Regions from separate parts of the Roseateles sp. P2_H4 genome, predicted to be linked through region 2. Evidence: predicted binding sites of a transcription regulator. Region 2 holds the regulator's gene; the other holds the start of a gene.
The links. The regulator NrdR, encoded in region 2, represses ribonucleotide reductase genes. The targets are predictions, from matches to a motif close to CACNANATNTNGTG.

Region 1 (7,766 bases), on a different contig from region 2:
GGTGCGCAGGTAGTAGGTCGTCTTCAGGCCGCGCTGCCACGCCAGCTTGTAGGTCTCGTCGAGCTTCTTGCCCGATGCGCCGGCCATGTAGATGTTCAGGCTCTGCGCCTGGTCGATCCACTTCTGGCGGCGCGAGCCGGCTTCGATCAGCCACACGGTGTCGACCTCGAAGGCCGTCGCGTACAGCGCCTTGATGTCCTCGGGCACGCGGTCGATGCGGCGCAGCGAGCCGTCGAAGTGCTTGAGGTCCATGACCATCACGTCGTCCCACAGGCCCAGGGCCTTCAGGTCACGCACCAGCGATTCGTTGATGACGGTGAACTCGCCGGACAGGTTGGACTTGACCGACAGATTGCCGAAGCAGGGTTCGATCGACGCGTCGACGCCAATGATGTTGGAGATGGTGGCCGTCGGCGCGATGGCGATGCAGTTGCTGTTGCGCATGCCGAAGGTGGCGATGCGGCCGCGCAGCGAATCCCAGTCCAGCGTCGTCGAGCGGTCCACGTCGACGTAGCCGCCGCGGGCTTCGGCCAGCAGGTCGAGCGAGTCGATCGGCAGGATGCCGCGGTCCCACAGCGAGCCCTTGTACGAGGAATAGCGGCCGCGCTCTTCGGCCATCTCGGTCGAGGCCCAGTAGGCGTGGTAGCAGACGGCTTCCATCGAGCGGTCGGCGAACTCGACGGCAGCGTGGCTGGCGTAGGGCGTGCGCAGTTGATACAGCGCGTCCTGGAAGCCCATGATGCCCAGGCCGACCGGACGGTGGCGCAGGTTGGAGTCGCGGGCCTTCTTGACGGCGTAGTAGTTGATGTCGATGACGTTGTCGAGCATGCGCATGGCCGTGCGCACCGTCTTCTTCATCTTGACCTGGTCGATGGCGCCATCCTTGATGTGCTGGGCCAGGTTGACGGAGCCGAGGTTGCAGACGGCGATCTCGCTGTCGTTGGTGTTCAGCGTGATCTCGGTGCACAGGTTGCTGGAGTGCACGACGCCGACATGCTGCTGCGGGCTGCGCACATTGCAGGCGTCCTTGAACGTGATCCAGGGGTGGCCCGTCTCGAACAGCATCGACAGCATCTTGCGCCACAGGTCCTTGGCCGGCATGCGCTTGAAGAGCTTGATCTCGCCGCGGTCGGCCTTGGCCTCGTAGGCCGTGTAGGCCACTTCGAAGGGCTTGCCGAACAGGTCATGCAGGTCCGGGCAGGTGGAGGGGCTGAACAGCGTCCAGTCGCCGCCTTCGAGGACACGCTTCATGAACAGGTCGGGAATCCAGTTCGCCGTGTTCATGTCGTGGGTGCGGCGGCGGTCGTCGCCGGTGTTCTTGCGCAGGTCCAGGAACTCTTCGATGTCGAGGTGCCAGGTTTCCAGGTAGGCGCAGACGGCGCCCTTGCGCTTGCCGCCCTGGTTCACGGCGACGGCCGTGTCGTTGACGACCTTCAGGAAGGGGACGACGCCTTGCGACTTGCCGTTGGTGCCCTTGATGTGCGAGCCGAGCGCACGCACCGGCGTCCAGTCGTTGCCCAGGCCACCGGCAAACTTGCTCAGCAGCGCGTTCTCCTTCAGGGCCTCGTAGATGCCGTCGAGGTCATCGCTGACCGTCGTCAGGTAGCAGCTCGACAACTGCGAGCGGCGCGTGCCGGCGTTGAAGAGGGTGGGCGTGCTCGACATGAAGTCGAAGCTCGACAGCACTTCGTAGAACTCGATGGCGCGCGCTTCGCGGTCGATCTCGCCCAGCGCCAGGCCCATGGCCACGCGCATGAAGAAGGCCTGCGGCATCTCGATGCGCTGGTCTTCGATGTGCAGGAAGTAGCGGTCGTACAGCGTCTGCAGGCCGAGGTAGTCGAACTGCAGGTCGCGTTCGGCCTTCAGCGCGGCGCCCAGCTTGGCCAGGTCGTACTGGCCGAGCTTCTCGTCCAGCAGCTCGGCCTTGATGCCCTTCTTGATATAGCCGGGGAAGTACTCGGCATAGCGCTGGGCCATCTCGCCCTGCAGCACCTCGCCGCCGATGATCTCGCGGCGGATGGTGTGCAGCAGCAGGCGGGCGGTGGCGCGGCTGTAGCCGGGGTCCTTCTCGATCAGCGTGCGGGCGGCCAGGATGGCGGCCTTGTAGACCTCGTCGATCGCGACGCCGTCGTACAGATTGCGCATGGTCTCGGCCAGCACGGGGTCGGGCTTGACGTCGGCGCCGAGGTTCTCGCAGGCGGAGACGATCAGCGACTTCAGCTGGCCGAGGTCCAGCGGACGACGCTCGCCGCCGTCCACCACCATCAGCTSCGGCTCGGCCGCYCGCGTGGCCTCGCCCTGGGCGGCACGCTCCTGGGTGCGGCGCTCGCGATACAGCACATAGGCGCGGGCGACTTCGTGGTTGCTGCTGCGCATCAGGCCCAGTTCAACCTGGTCCTGCACATCTTCAATATGGAAGGTGCCGCCGCTCGGACGCGAACGCAGCAGGGCGCGCACGACGTTCTGGGTCAGCTGCTCCACCGTCTCGCGCACGCTGGCCGAGGCTGCACCGCTGGTGCCGTGCACGGCCAGGAAGGCCTTCATCAGCGCGACGGCGATCTTGCTCGGCTCGAACGAGACCACGGCACCGTTGCGGCGAATGATCTGGTAGGCCTGGTAGGTCGTCAGCGTGGGGGCGCTGGGAGCGGACGCGTCGGATCCAAACGCGACCGGTGCAGCGGGAATGGCTTGGGCCTGACCCGTGGCGGCTTCATGCAGCATGAGGAGATCCTTTATCGAGAAATGACGGGCAAATGCGCGGCAGCAACCCGGAGGTCGGGCCAGCGCATGGTGCGTAGCTTCAGTGGGGTGTTTCGTCCCTGCCGGTCCATTGCCAGGCCGGTGTTCCGGCTTGGGCCTCGGGCGCTTTGCTGCGGTGGCCAAGCCACTGCAAACAGCAAATCCGAGGGGAAGGTCATGGGGTCGACTGGGTTAGCAGGATATCACGAAGGGACACTATATCTATGGGCCGAAGACCCCTCAAGCACTACCCCTAGTGTCAAACCCTGGGCGTGATTCCGCTGGAAAAATGCCCGGCGCGCGCCTTTGTCCGATCAGATCGGGGCTCATGGCCGACAACCCGCATCAACACTGGGCTGGCGGGTCGAAGCGGCCCGCAAAGCCGCGCCAACGCTAGGCCCGGACAAGCACCCGACAGCCACGCTGCAGATTCAAGCAGGGCAAATCCCGAGAAGGTTTTTCGTTCAACTGTCACCCGCCGAGATCGCCAACCGCGCCATGCGGTAGCGGATCTGGCGCAGCGACAGCCCGAGGCTGGCCGCCGCCGCCGTGCGGTTGAAGCGGTGCAGCTCCAAAGCCCGCAGCAGGATGGCGCGCTCGACCTCGTCGAGATAGCGCGCCAGGTCCGATGGCAGCTCCTCGGGCAGGGACACGCCCTCGACGACGGGCGCTGCCTCGATGGGGAGGTCCAGGGCGGCGAACTGCGACTCGCTGCGGCCTTCATCGAGCAGGGTGTCGGGCAGGCCGAGATCGTCGGCGTCTATCCACTCACCGCCGGCCAGCGCCAGCGCGCGGTGCAGCAGGTTCTCCAGTTCGCGCACATTGCCGGGGAAGGCATAGCGCGACAAGGTCTGCAGCGCGCCCGCCGTCAGCCGCGGCGCCGGCGAGACACCAGCGTCCTGGGCGATGCGCGTCAGCACCCGGGTGCTGATCAGGCCCAGGTCCTCCAGCCGCTCGCGCAGCGGCGGCACGCGGATCTGGATGACATTGAGGCGGTAGAACAAGTCCTGGCGGAAGCGGCCCGCCGCGACCTCGGCGGACAGGTCCTTGTGCGTCGCGCTGAGGATGCGCACATTGATCGGCGTCTCGGCGGTGGCGCCGACCGGTCGCACCGAACGCTCCTGGATGACGCGCAGCAGCTTGCTCTGCATGGCCAGCGGCAGGTCGCCAATCTCGTCGAGGAAAAGCGTGCCGCCGTCGGCCGCCTGGAAAAAACCCTCGCGGTCCTCGTTGGCACCGGTGAAGGCGCCCTTGCGGTAGCCGAAGAACTCGGCCTCCAGCAGATTCTCGGGAATGGCGCCGCAGTTGACAGCGACAAAGCGCGCGTCAGCCCGCACGCCGTGGTCGTGGATGGCGCGCGCCACCAGCTCCTTGCCGGTGCCGGACTCGCCCTGTACCAGCACCGGCGCCATGCTGCGCGCCACCTTGTCGATCAGCGACCGCACCGCGCGGATGGCGGGTGATTCGCCGACCAGGCGCAAGGCCGACGCGGGCGTCGCCACGTCCTTCTCTTGTGCCGCCGCCGGCGCCGGCTCGGGCGCCACGCGGCCCAGGGCCGATCCGACGACGAGGCGGAACTGGCGCAGGTCCACCGGCTTGGTCAGATAGTCGTAGGCGCCGGCCTTCAAGGCCTCCACGGCGTTCTCGGCCGAGCCGAAGGCGGTGATGACGATGGCCTTCTCCGGCCGGCCCGCCTGCTCCAGCCAGCGCAGCAACGCCAGGCCCGAGCCGTCGGGCAGCTTCATGTCGGTGATGACGGCGCTGTAGGTCCCGGCCTGCAGATGCGCGAGCGCCTCGGCCACCGTGCCAGCGCTGTCGATCTCATAGCCTTCGCGCAGCAGCGTCAGCTCGTAGAGCGTGCGCAGATCGGGCTCGTCGTCAACGACCAGCAGGCGCGGGGGCGAAGCAGTAGTCATGCAGGGGATGCGGATGAGGGCGTGCGCAGTCGAACGCGGAACTCGTTGGCCGCCGCCTCGGTGGCGCGGCGGTAGTCGATGCGGGCACCATGACGCTCGCACAGCTCACGACAAATATAGAGGCCCAGGCCCGAACCGCGGCTGCGGGTCGAGAAGAAAGGCTCGAACAGATGGCGCTCGATCTCGTGCGGCACCGGCGGGCCCGCGCTGCGCACGAGCAGGTCCAGCGCATCGCCGTGGCGCTCCAGGCTTGCCTGGATGGCACCCGCGCCCGGTTCGGCATGGCGATGCGCGTTGTCCAGCAGGTTGACGAGGACGCGACGCAGATGCTCGGCGTCGAACAGGCCCACCAGGCCCGGCGCGGCGATGTGCAGCTGGAAGCGGCTCCCGGCGCCGGGCTCGACGCCATTGACGCGCACCCAGTCCTCGCAGGCCTCCTTCACCAGCATGCTGACGTCCAGCGGCTGGGTGTCGGGCTGCATGCCGGGAGCCAGTTCGCTGACGTCATCGACCAGGCGCTTGAGCCGCTGCACATTGGAAGCCACCATCTTGGTCAGCTGCTCCGCGCGGCCGCCGGCCACGTCCTCGGCCAGCAAGGCATTCGCCTGCGCTATTGCCGCCAGCGGGTTGCGGATCTCGTGCGCAATGCCCGCCGACACCCGGCCCATGGCGGCCAGCTTCTCCTGGCGGGTGCGCGCCAGCAGCTCGCGGTTGTCCTCGACGAAGAGCACGCACAGCTCCTCGCTGCCCTCGCGCTGGCGCGTGAAGCGCAGCCGCAGGCGCAGGCTGCGCGCGGCGCCGTTGTCCAGCGCGAGCGCCACGTCGACCTCCGCGCCCGCCTCGCCAGCGCTGCTGCCGTGAGCCTGCTCCAGGGCCAGCACCAGCGGCTGCCAGTCGGCCCGGCCGCGCAGCTGCCAGCTCAGCTCGCCACTGGCGGCGCCCAGCAGGACGCGCGCCGCCGGGTTCATCGCGCGCACGCGGCCGCGCCGATCGACGACGAGGACGCCCTCCTGCATCTCGTCGATGACGAGGCGGTTCAGTTGCTCCTGCTGGCGCGCCAGCGCGAGGCTGCCGCGCGCGGCCCTTTCCTCGCGGGCCAGGCGGGCGCTGAGCTCGCTGGCCAGCAGGCTGACGGCGAACAGGCCGCCCCCCACCAGACCGGCCTGCGTCGTCTTCAAGCCCACATCGTTGCCCGACAGCAGCGACCAACCCGCCGCAGCCAGCAGGCCCAGCGTCGCGATCGCGGCCGTCGCCAGCGCCAGCAACCGCGGGCTCAGCACGGCCGCCATCAGCACCGGCATGACGAACAAGGCGCCGTAGTTCACGCCGCTCGGGTCCAGCGCATGCAGCGCGCCAAACAGGATCAGGTCCACGCCGATGGCACTCCACCAATGGGGGCTGCTGATGCGCGCGAGGCTGCGTGCGGAAGCCCCGCGCCGCAACTGCGGCAGCAGCCAGAGCGCCAGCGCCGCCAGTGCATAGGAGACGCTGAGCGCCAGCGTCGAGCGCGCCGGTGTCGTCCCCAGAATGGCGGAGATCATTTGCGCCGCCACCAAAGCCAGGCCCAGGGCGGCCCGCGCCGACAGGAAGGCCCGGTAGAGGCGTTCGAACGAAGCACTGGCCTCGACCGGCGGCTCCGCCGGCGGCTGTTCGACGAACCAGCTCCCCGCGCCGGCCACCTTCAGGCCTGGCCCTGGCGGGCCTCGAAGCTGCTGCGGTGGCCCGCGCTGCAAAACACGCCGCCCTTGCCCGGCAGGGCCTCATCGGCCGGCAGGTGCATGCCGCATTCGGCGCAACGCAGCATGGGGCGGGGCGGTGCGGGCGGCTGGGGTTGGCTCGCCTCGGGCTCGCGCGGCTTGGCGCGCCTGACACCCAGCACGAAGAAAAGCACGGCCAGTCCGACCAGCAGCAGCAGGTACTTCATGCGCCGCCTCCGTTGACACCGCGTTGCAGGATGACCTCCAGCACGAAACGCGAGCCGGCATAGGACAGCAGCAGCAGGGCGGCGCCGGCATAGAGCCAACGCGTCGCGCGCCGGCCGCGCCAGCCATAGATGCGCCGGCCGACGAGCAGGCCGGTCAGTACCAGCCAACCCAGCACGGCGAGCAGGTTCTTGTGGTCCCAGCGCCAATGCGGCGTGAACCACCAGCCCAGCACGATGGCCAGCGACAGCACGCCGACGCCGGCGGCCACGAACTGGAAGGTCAGCCGTTCCAGCCGCAGCAGCGGCAGGCCGGCCGGTGTCGACTGCTTGCGGCGCAGCTGGGATTCGGCGCGGTTCATCAGCGCCGCGTGCAGCACCGCCACGCCGAAGAGGCCATAGGACGCCAAGCCCAGCACCCAATGCAGCGGCGCCCAGGGCGAGGCGGCCGTCGGCCGGCTTTCGCCCGGGAAGCCCCAGGCCAGCAGCACGGCAGCCGCCGCCAGCCAGGCCAGCACGCGGCGCACGCTGTGCAGCGGCAGAAAACGGCTTTCGACCAGATAGACCGTCAGCACCAGCCAGGTCGTCATCGACAGCGCCGGCGCGAAGCCGAAGCGCGCACCCGGCTCGGCCAGGCCGTAGCCACTGATGTCTATATAGAGGGCGATGAACTGGGCCGTCCAGGCCAGGGCCATGGGCGGCACGGAGCGCAGCGGGCGACGCACCGCGGCGTCCGCATCACCGGTGCGCGCGCGCAGCAGGCCGACCCAGACATAACCCAGCAGCGCCAGCGCGCTGGCGACGGCCAATGCGAGGCCCGGCCCGACGGCGCCGACCACGGCGGCGTCTCCAACAGGGGCGGGCGATAAACTCATGGCTGCAGTGTACTTTTGGCCTGTCGCCGTTCTGTCGACCCAGGCCCCCTTCCCAAACATGGCTTCCACCCTCTCCGACCGCCTGAGTCGCCTCGTCAAGACGATGCGCGGGCAGGCCCGCATCACTGAAAGCAATGTGCAGGACATGCTGCGCGAGGTGCGCGTGGCCCTGCTGGAGGCCGACGTGGCCTTGCCGGTGGTACGCGACTTCATCGCCCGCGTGAAGGAGAAGGCGCTGGGCCAGGAGGTCGTCGGCTCGCTGAACCCGGGCCAGGTGCTGGTTTCGGTGGTGCACAAGGAACTCGCCGCCACCAT
Region 2 (7,766 bases):
CGAACTGGTATTCGGACAGCGAATCCGGCACCGGCGTGACGGCACCGAGGATGGTGGCCGGGTCGGCGCCCAGGGCCACGGCGATCGGGAACGGCTCGCCGGGATGGGCTAGAGAGAAGTCTCTGAAATCCAGCGCACCACCACGGTGCGCCAGCCAGCGCATGATGACCTGGCGGGGCGAAATCAGCTGCTGGCGGTAGATGCCGAGGTTCTGGCGGGTCCGTGTCGGGCCCCGGGTGATGACCAGACCCCACGTGATCAGGGGGGCTGCGTCGTCCGGCCAGCAGGTCTGGATGGGCAGGCGACCGAGGTCGATGTCGCCGCCCTCGAAGATCTCTTCCTGGCAGGGCGCGCGGCGCTGCACGGCCGGCTTCATGTCCCACAGCGCCTTGGCCATCTGGAGCAGCTTGCCGGCGTCCTTCAAGCCCTTGGGCGGATCCGGCTCCTTGAGGCTGGCCAGCACCCGGCCGACATCCCTCAGATCGGCCAGAGACTCAGCGCCCATGCCGAGTGCGACGCGACGCGTTGTCCCGAAAAGATTGGTCAAGGCGGGGGTGGAATGGCCCGTCGGCGCCTCGAACAACAGGGCCGGCCCACCGGCCCGCAGCACGCGGTCGCTGAGGGCCGTCATCTCCAGTACCGGCGAGACTTTTTCGCGCACGCGCTTGAGCTCTCCGAGGCCTTCCAGGCCGGTCATGAAGTCCCTCAGATCGCTGTATTTCATAACCAAAAGTAGTTTTGAATAGTCCAAACAACCTTGACTGGTTATCTTCGACTCGTAAAATTCGCCGCTTCGGGTTTTTACTGAAACCCAACCGGCCGGGTCCTCCGGGCACACAGATGCCACAGACCAAAGCAATAGGCCGGGAAATTATCACCGTCGCCCCACCCAGACCGCCCCGCTAACTGAGGCAGCCTGAGGCGGGCCACGACACAAGGAGTCGCATGACGACACGTCAAGACCTGTTCAGCCTGGCTCGCCACACGCGGGATTCGGCGTCGCTGTTCGTTCAGGACATCGGCAACGGCCTGCTCGTGGTCAGCCACAACACGCTGGCCCTGCTGGGGCTGGCCGTGGTGTCGGTGCTGCTGGTGTTCACGAGCCAGGCAGGCCTGCGCGAGAAGCTGGAATCCGCCACGCTGGGCTGGCTGAACGCCCGCCAGGAAGCTCGCGCAGAAGCCGAGGGCAACACGCTGTTCGCGGCCGCTGAGCCGGATGCCATCGCCCGCGCCACCGCCACCGACCCGCGCGAACTGAGCCGCCAGCAAGCGGCCGTCGCCCATTGGCTGGCACGCCGCTACAGCGTGGCGCCGGAGCCCATCAGCCGCCTCGTGCAGGAAGCCTGGGCCGTGGGCCAGCGCGCCAAGGTCGAGCCGACGCTGATCCTGGCCATCATGGCCATCGAGTCGCGCTTCAACCCTTTTGCCCAGAGCGCCGTCGGCGCCCAAGGGCTCATGCAGGTCATGACCCGGGTGCATGACGACAAATACGAAGCCTTCGGTGGCACGCACGCCGCTTTCGACCCGGTGACGAATCTGCGCGTCGGCGTGCAGGTGCTGAAGGAATGCATCCAGCGGGCCGGCAGCCTGGAGGACGGCCTGCGCTTCTACGTCGGCGGCGCCAATCTCGCAGAAGACACGGGCTACACGGCCCGCGTGCTGGCGGAGCACGACCTGCTGAAGGCCGTCGCCGCCGGCCGTACCGTGCCGACCATGACGACGGTGCGCCCGCTGCGCGAAGCTGCATCGGCCCCTACGGGTGGCGATTCTGCTCAAGTAGCCCTGCTGCGCTAGAAACGCGGCCCCATGCTCGCTTTGCGAGCTGCCCCCCGAGCGGGTGCGTCAGCGGCTCCGGACGGCCGCGCGCCGCTGACATACACTGGGTGTTCACGCGACTGGCGATCAGGGTCACGAGCTGACCTGAGGTGGGCCACCACCGGGGAGCGTGAGGCGGTTTTCAACCGCTATCAGCCGTTCGCCTGGGCAGCCTTGGACATCACGCCTGCCGTGATCGCCTGGGATTGACCGCCTGACCTTCGGAACACCAGCCATGTTTGACCGCAACACCTCCACCCTCGCCCTGGTTGACCCCGAGATCTGGACCGCCGTCCAGAACGAGAACCGCCGCCAGGAAGACCATATCGAGCTGATCGCCAGCGAGAACTACACCTCGCCGGCCGTCATGCAGGCCCAGGGCAGCCAGCTCACGAACAAGTACGCCGAGGGCTACCCCGGCAAGCGCTACTACGGTGGCTGCGAGTACGTCGACGTCGTCGAGCAGCTCGCCATCGACCGCCTCAAAGCCTTGTTCGGCGCCGAATACGCCAACGTGCAGGCCAACTCGGGCTCGCAGGCCAACCAGGGCGCCTTCTTCGCGCTGCTGCAGCCCGGCGATACCATCATGGGCATGAGCCTGGCCGAAGGCGGCCACCTGACCCACGGCATGGCGCTGAACATGAGCGGCAAGTGGTTCAACGTCATCAGCTACGGCCTGGACGCCAATGAGGCGATCGACTACGACGCCATGGAAGCCCTGGCGCGCGAGAAGAAGCCCAAGCTCATCATCGCCGGTGCGTCCGCCTACTCCCTGCGCATCGACTTCGAGCGCTTCGGCAAGATCGCCAAGGAGATCGGCGCCTACTTCATGGTCGACATGGCCCACTACGCCGGCCTGATCGCCGCGGGCGTCTACCCGAACCCGCTGCCGCACGCCGACGTCGTCACGTCCACCACGCACAAGAGCCTGCGCGGTCCGCGCGGCGGCATCATCCTGACGAACGACGAGGCGATCGCCAAGAAGATCAACTCGGCCATCTTCCCCGGCATCCAGGGCGGCCCGCTGATGCACGTCATCGCCGGCAAGGCCGTGGCCTTCAAGGAAGCGCTGACGCCCGAGTTCAAGGCCTACCAGGAGCAGGTCGTCAAGAACGCCAAGGTGCTGGCCGACACGCTGATCGAGCGCGGCCTGCGCATCGTCTCCGGCGGCACCGAAAGCCACGTCATGCTGGTGGACCTGCGCCCCAAGAACCTGACCGGCAAGGAAGCCGAGGCCATCCTGGGCGCCGCCCACATGACCTGCAACAAGAACGGCATCCCCAACGACCCGCAAAAGCCCATGGTCACCAGCGGCATCCGCCTGGGCACGCCGGCCATGACGACGCGCGGCTTCAAGGAAGAACAGGTGCGCGCCACGGCCCACCTGATCGCCGACGTGCTGGACAAGCCCCACGACGAGGCCAACCTCGCCGCCGTGCGCGAGAAGGTCGCCAAGCTGACGGCCGCCTTCCCGGTGTATCGCGGTTAAGCAGGCCTGCCATGCGCTGCCCGTTCTGCTCTCACACCGAAACCCAGGTCGCCGAGACCCGGGAGTCGGATGAGGGCGACGTCGTCCGGCGCCGGCGCCGCTGCCTGTCCTGCGACAAGCGTTTCACGACCTATGAGCGGGCCGACATCGCCATGCCCTCGGTCGTCAAGAAGGATGGGCGGCGCGCCGATTTCGATGCGGCCAAGCTGCGCGCCTCCATGCAGCTGGCCCTGCGCAAGCGGCCGGTCAGCGTCGAGCAGATCGATGCGGCCATCACTCGCATCGAGGAAAAGCTGCTCGCCAGCGGCGCGCGCGAGATTGCATCCACGCGCCTGGGCGAGTTGCTGATGCGCGAGCTCAAGCGCATCGACAAGGTCGCCTATGTGCGCTTCGCTTCGGTCTACCGCAGCTTCGAGGACGTGGACGAGTTCCGCCAACTGATCCGCGAGATCTGACCCAGGGTTGACCCTATCCCCCTTTGGAGGGGCGCTGGGGGGATGGCACCGCCGCCCTCCCCCGTCGCTCCGCCCAAAGGAGGAAAGACGTCACGGTCCGCGCTTTCTAGAGTTCGTTCATTCGCAACGAACCCAGGGAGCCGACATGAACCGCACCGCCAACACCCGCCGTCAAAGCCGTGGTTTCACCCTCGTCGAGCTGTGCGCCAGCGTCGGCATCTGCGCCGCCCTGGTCGGCCAGGCGGTGCCCGCGATGGGCACGCTGCGCCAGCAGCAGCAACTGCGCGTCAGCGCCGACACCCTGGCCAGCGACCTGCGCCTGGCCCGCAGCGAATCTGCCCGCCTGAGCGAATCGGTCTTCTTCCGTATCAGCGGCAAGGGGGCCAATGCCTGCTACGTGGTCTACATCGGCGCCAAGGACGACTGCGATTGCACCGGCGGCAAGGCCGTCTGCAGGAAGACCAGCAGCGCCGTCATCAAGACCGAGTGGCTGCCGGCGAGCCAGCCGGTGCGCCTCTCCAGCAATGCCGAGACGCTGCAGTTCCAGCACCAGCAGGGTCTGGTCACCCAGACCGGCAGCATCGACCTCAGCCTGAACGGCGGCCAGGTCATCCGTCAGGTCGTGGCCATCACCGGCCGCGTGCGCAGCTGCTACGTGGGCGCTGAAAAAGTCAGCGGCATGCCCAGCTGCGCTTGAGCCCCCTTGTTCGTGGTGGCTGCCGACCAGCGGCACAACTCGGCAGACGAGCGGCAGAAATGTTACTGATCGTCGTGACGTACTGCCGAAAATCGGGCCATGCGCACCTGCCCCCGTTCGCGAAGCCAAGGCTTCACCCTGATCGAGCTGATGGTCGCGCTCGCCATCGCCGGCATCGTCGCGGCGATCGCCTACCCCGCCTACACCTCCCAGATGCAGCGTGGCCGCCGCGCCGACGCCATCTCGGCCCTCACGGCCGTCATGCAGGCGCAGGAGCGCTTCCGCGGCAATTCCGCCACCTATGCATCCACACTGGCCGCGCTGGGGGTGACTGTCTCGGACATCACGCCCCTGTACACCATCAGCTTGGCAGGCGTCGGCGCAGGTGGAACCTATGACACCGGCTATGCCGCAACGGCGACCCCCGTCGTCGGCAGCAAGCAGGCCAAGGACGTGACCTGCAAGACGCTGACGGTGACGCTGGTGGGCGCCACGCCCGTCTATTCGGCGACGGGCGATCCCAGCAACAGTGGCTCGGATCGCGTCACCACCAACGAATGCTGGCCTCGATAGCCATGAAGAAACACCTTCATGCCCTCAAGGCCCGCATCCTCGGCCTGACGCTGATCGAAATCATGGTCAGCCTCGGCATCCTGGGCGTCGTGCTGGCCATGGCCGTGCCGTCCATGGCCGACCTGCTGGAAAAGCGCCGCGTCACGGCCGCTGCCGAGGAAGTGGCGGGCATCCTGACGTACGCGAAGGCCGAAACGAACGCGACCAATTCGCTGCTCATCGTGCGATTCGACCCGGGTGCGAACGCGGGCATGAGCTGCGCCGCGGTCGTGACCACCGCGGGCCTGAACATCTGCGACTGCACCGCTGCGCCAGCCAATGTCTGCGACGGCACTTCCTCGAGGGTGTTGCGCCTGTTCCAGCTGCCCAGGAAGCATGTGCAGTTCGACGCCATTGCCACCTGGCCGCTGGGCGCGAGCAACTACATCAGATTCACACGCGACCAGAACACCGTGGGCATGAGCGATTTTCATGTCGACGTGGCGGGCCTGAAGAAGGGTTACACGCTGCGCGTCGAGGTCAACCCCGCGGGGCGCGTCAAGGTCTGCGCGCCGGCCGTGGCGGCGTCCGGCGCTGCGGCGTTCACCAAGATGAGTGGGTACGGCACATGCAGCTGATGACGACACATGCCAGGTCCGGCAAGGCTCAGCGAGGCGTGGGCCTGGTTGAGCTGATGGTCGGCATCACCGTCGGCCTGATCGTCACGGCCGGCGCGGCCGTGGTGGCCACGCGGCAGATCAACGAACACCGGCGCCTGATGCTTGAAGTGCAGATGCAGCAGGATCTGCGCATCGCCGGCGACTTGCTGCAGCAGGACCTGCGCCGCGCCGGTTACCGCGGCCTGCCCTCCAATGGCGTCTGGCAACCCGAACGCAATGCCGGCGCGACGCCTGCCAAGGAAGCGGCGTCCAGCCCGTACACCCAGTTGACGCAGAGCGCCGGCGGCCACGACCTCTACTACCGCTATGCCAGGACCAGCGGTGGCGTGCGCAACACGACCAACGTCGTGAAGGCCAACGAGCAGTTCGGCATCCGCTGGAACCAGGGCACCGAGTCGCTCTCCATCCAGCTCGGTTTCCTCGCCAATGGCCAGGCCAACTGGCAGCCCATCACCGATCCGGACGTCGTCCTGATCAAGGATTTCGTGCCGACCATCGTCACGCAGCAGATCCCGCTCGACGATCTCTGCGACCCCTCTTGCAAGGCCGCCGGCACCTGCCCGACCCAGACCGTCAGGCGCGTCGACTTCACGATCAAGGCGGTTGCCAAGTCCGACAGCAGCGTCGTGCGCACCTTGGTCGTCAGCGAGAAGCTGCGCGCCGACGACATCAGCGGGGCATGCCCGGCATGAAACATCAACATCCCATGCCGCAGGCCCGGCCCCAGCGCGGCGCCGCCACGCTGGTCGTGGTCATGGTGCTCTTCCTCGTCATGGCCCTGCTGGCTGCCTATGCCAACCGCAGCCTGATGTTCGAACAGCGCATCGCCGGCAGCTATTACCGCGCCAGCATGGCCCAGGAAATGGCTGAAGCGGGGGTGGAGTGGACGGTGGCCATGTTGAATGGCACGGCCATCGACGACAGCTGCACCGCCGTCGCCACGGGTGGCACCCGCTTCGTCGACAAATATTTCAATGTCTCGGCCGCGGACCGCACCACGACCCCCAAGATCACGACGGTTCCGACGCCTCTCGCCGTCGATTGCTCGTCCAACGGCAGCGGCCTGGTCTGCCGTTGCCCGGCTCCCAATACCCGCACGCCGCAGCCCACCACGGCGCTGAGCGGTGCGCTGATCCCGAGCTTCGGCGTGGCGCTGGGCACCGACCCCCCGCCCAGCCTGCGCTACGGCAATTTCCTGCTGGACGGCAATGGCTGTTCGGACAGCAGTGTCGACAACTGCACCGGCACCAACTCGGAAGCGCGCAGCCAGACGGCCGCGGCGCTGGCCCTGCAGCAGGTCTCCGTCGCCTTCGTCGCTGCGGTGCCTTCGTCACCGGCGGCGCCGTTGACCGTCAAGGGCAACCTGACCACTTCCGGCGCTGGCGGCCTCGGCCTGCACAACACCGATGCGCGCACGGCCGGCCTGCTCGTCGTGTCCAGCGGCGTGGCGCCGACCTTGAACGACGACCGCATGGACAGCGTGCCTGGCACGCCGCCGGACCAGGCGCGTGTCTTCATGGACAGCTATCTGCAGAGCCTGCCGAACACCACGGAAGGCAACATCAAGTTCTTCCGCAACTTCATGGGCATGGCGCCGGCCCGCTATCCCAACCACCCCGCTGCGCGCGCCGTCAGCTGCACGGCCGGCAATTGCGGCACGGATCTGGTGAACGCCGTCAATGCTGGCAAGCGCATCCTGACGGTCAATGGGCCGATGGCCATCAGCGGCAATGTGGCCATCGGCACGGCGGCCGCCCCGGTGGTGATCGTCGTGAACGGGCAGGTGGACATCACCGGTCCGATGGAGTTGAACGGCATGCTGGTGGTGCTGGGCAACCTGAACTGGACCAACAACAGCCCGGCGGCCTCGCAGGTCACGGGCATGGTGGTGGTGCAGGGCAATATGGACGCCATCGGACGCATGGACATCATCTACCAGCAGGCCATCGCGAACGAGCTGCGCAACCGCCTGGGCAGCTATGCGCGCGTCTCGGGTGGCTGGATCGACAGCGACACCAAGTGACCCAGTCCGCCATGCCTAAGCTCCTGCACCCCCACGCCCTGCGCCGCGCCTCGCG

Region 1: the regulator NrdR is predicted to act here: its motif matches at 2,954-2,967, upstream of AC1DW3_RS08095 (ribonucleoside-diphosphate reductase subunit alpha).

What each region holds. Positions count from the first base shown of each region.
Region 1 covers NZ_JBFUFR010000008.1:19,116-26,881, forward strand. Annotated here, with positions in the region: gene AC1DW3_RS08095 (ribonucleoside-diphosphate reductase subunit alpha) at 1-2,721, opposite strand, end outside; gene AC1DW3_RS08100 (sigma-54-dependent transcriptional regulator) at 3,204-4,655, opposite strand; gene AC1DW3_RS08105 (sensor histidine kinase) at 4,652-6,334, opposite strand; gene AC1DW3_RS08110 (PP0621 family protein) at 6,337-6,579, opposite strand; gene AC1DW3_RS08115 (cytochrome C assembly family protein) at 6,576-7,451, opposite strand; gene ffh (signal recognition particle protein) at 7,510-7,766, shown strand, end outside.
Region 2 covers NZ_JBFUFR010000006.1:8,929-16,694, forward strand. Annotated here, with positions in the region: gene ubiD (4-hydroxy-3-polyprenylbenzoate decarboxylase) at 1-724, opposite strand, end outside; gene AC1DW3_RS06120 (lytic transglycosylase domain-containing protein) at 946-1,794, shown strand; ZMP/ZTP riboswitch at 1,882-1,992, shown strand; gene glyA (serine hydroxymethyltransferase) at 2,051-3,304, shown strand; gene nrdR (transcriptional regulator NrdR) at 3,316-3,759, shown strand; gene AC1DW3_RS06135 (GspH/FimT family pseudopilin) at 3,905-4,456, shown strand; gene AC1DW3_RS06140 (type IV pilin protein) at 4,556-5,029, shown strand; gene AC1DW3_RS06145 (pilus assembly FimT family protein) at 5,032-5,646, shown strand; gene AC1DW3_RS06150 (PilW family protein) at 5,646-6,380, shown strand; gene AC1DW3_RS06155 (PilX N-terminal domain-containing pilus assembly protein) at 6,377-7,711, shown strand; gene AC1DW3_RS06160 (type IV pilus modification PilV family protein) at 7,723-7,766, shown strand, end outside.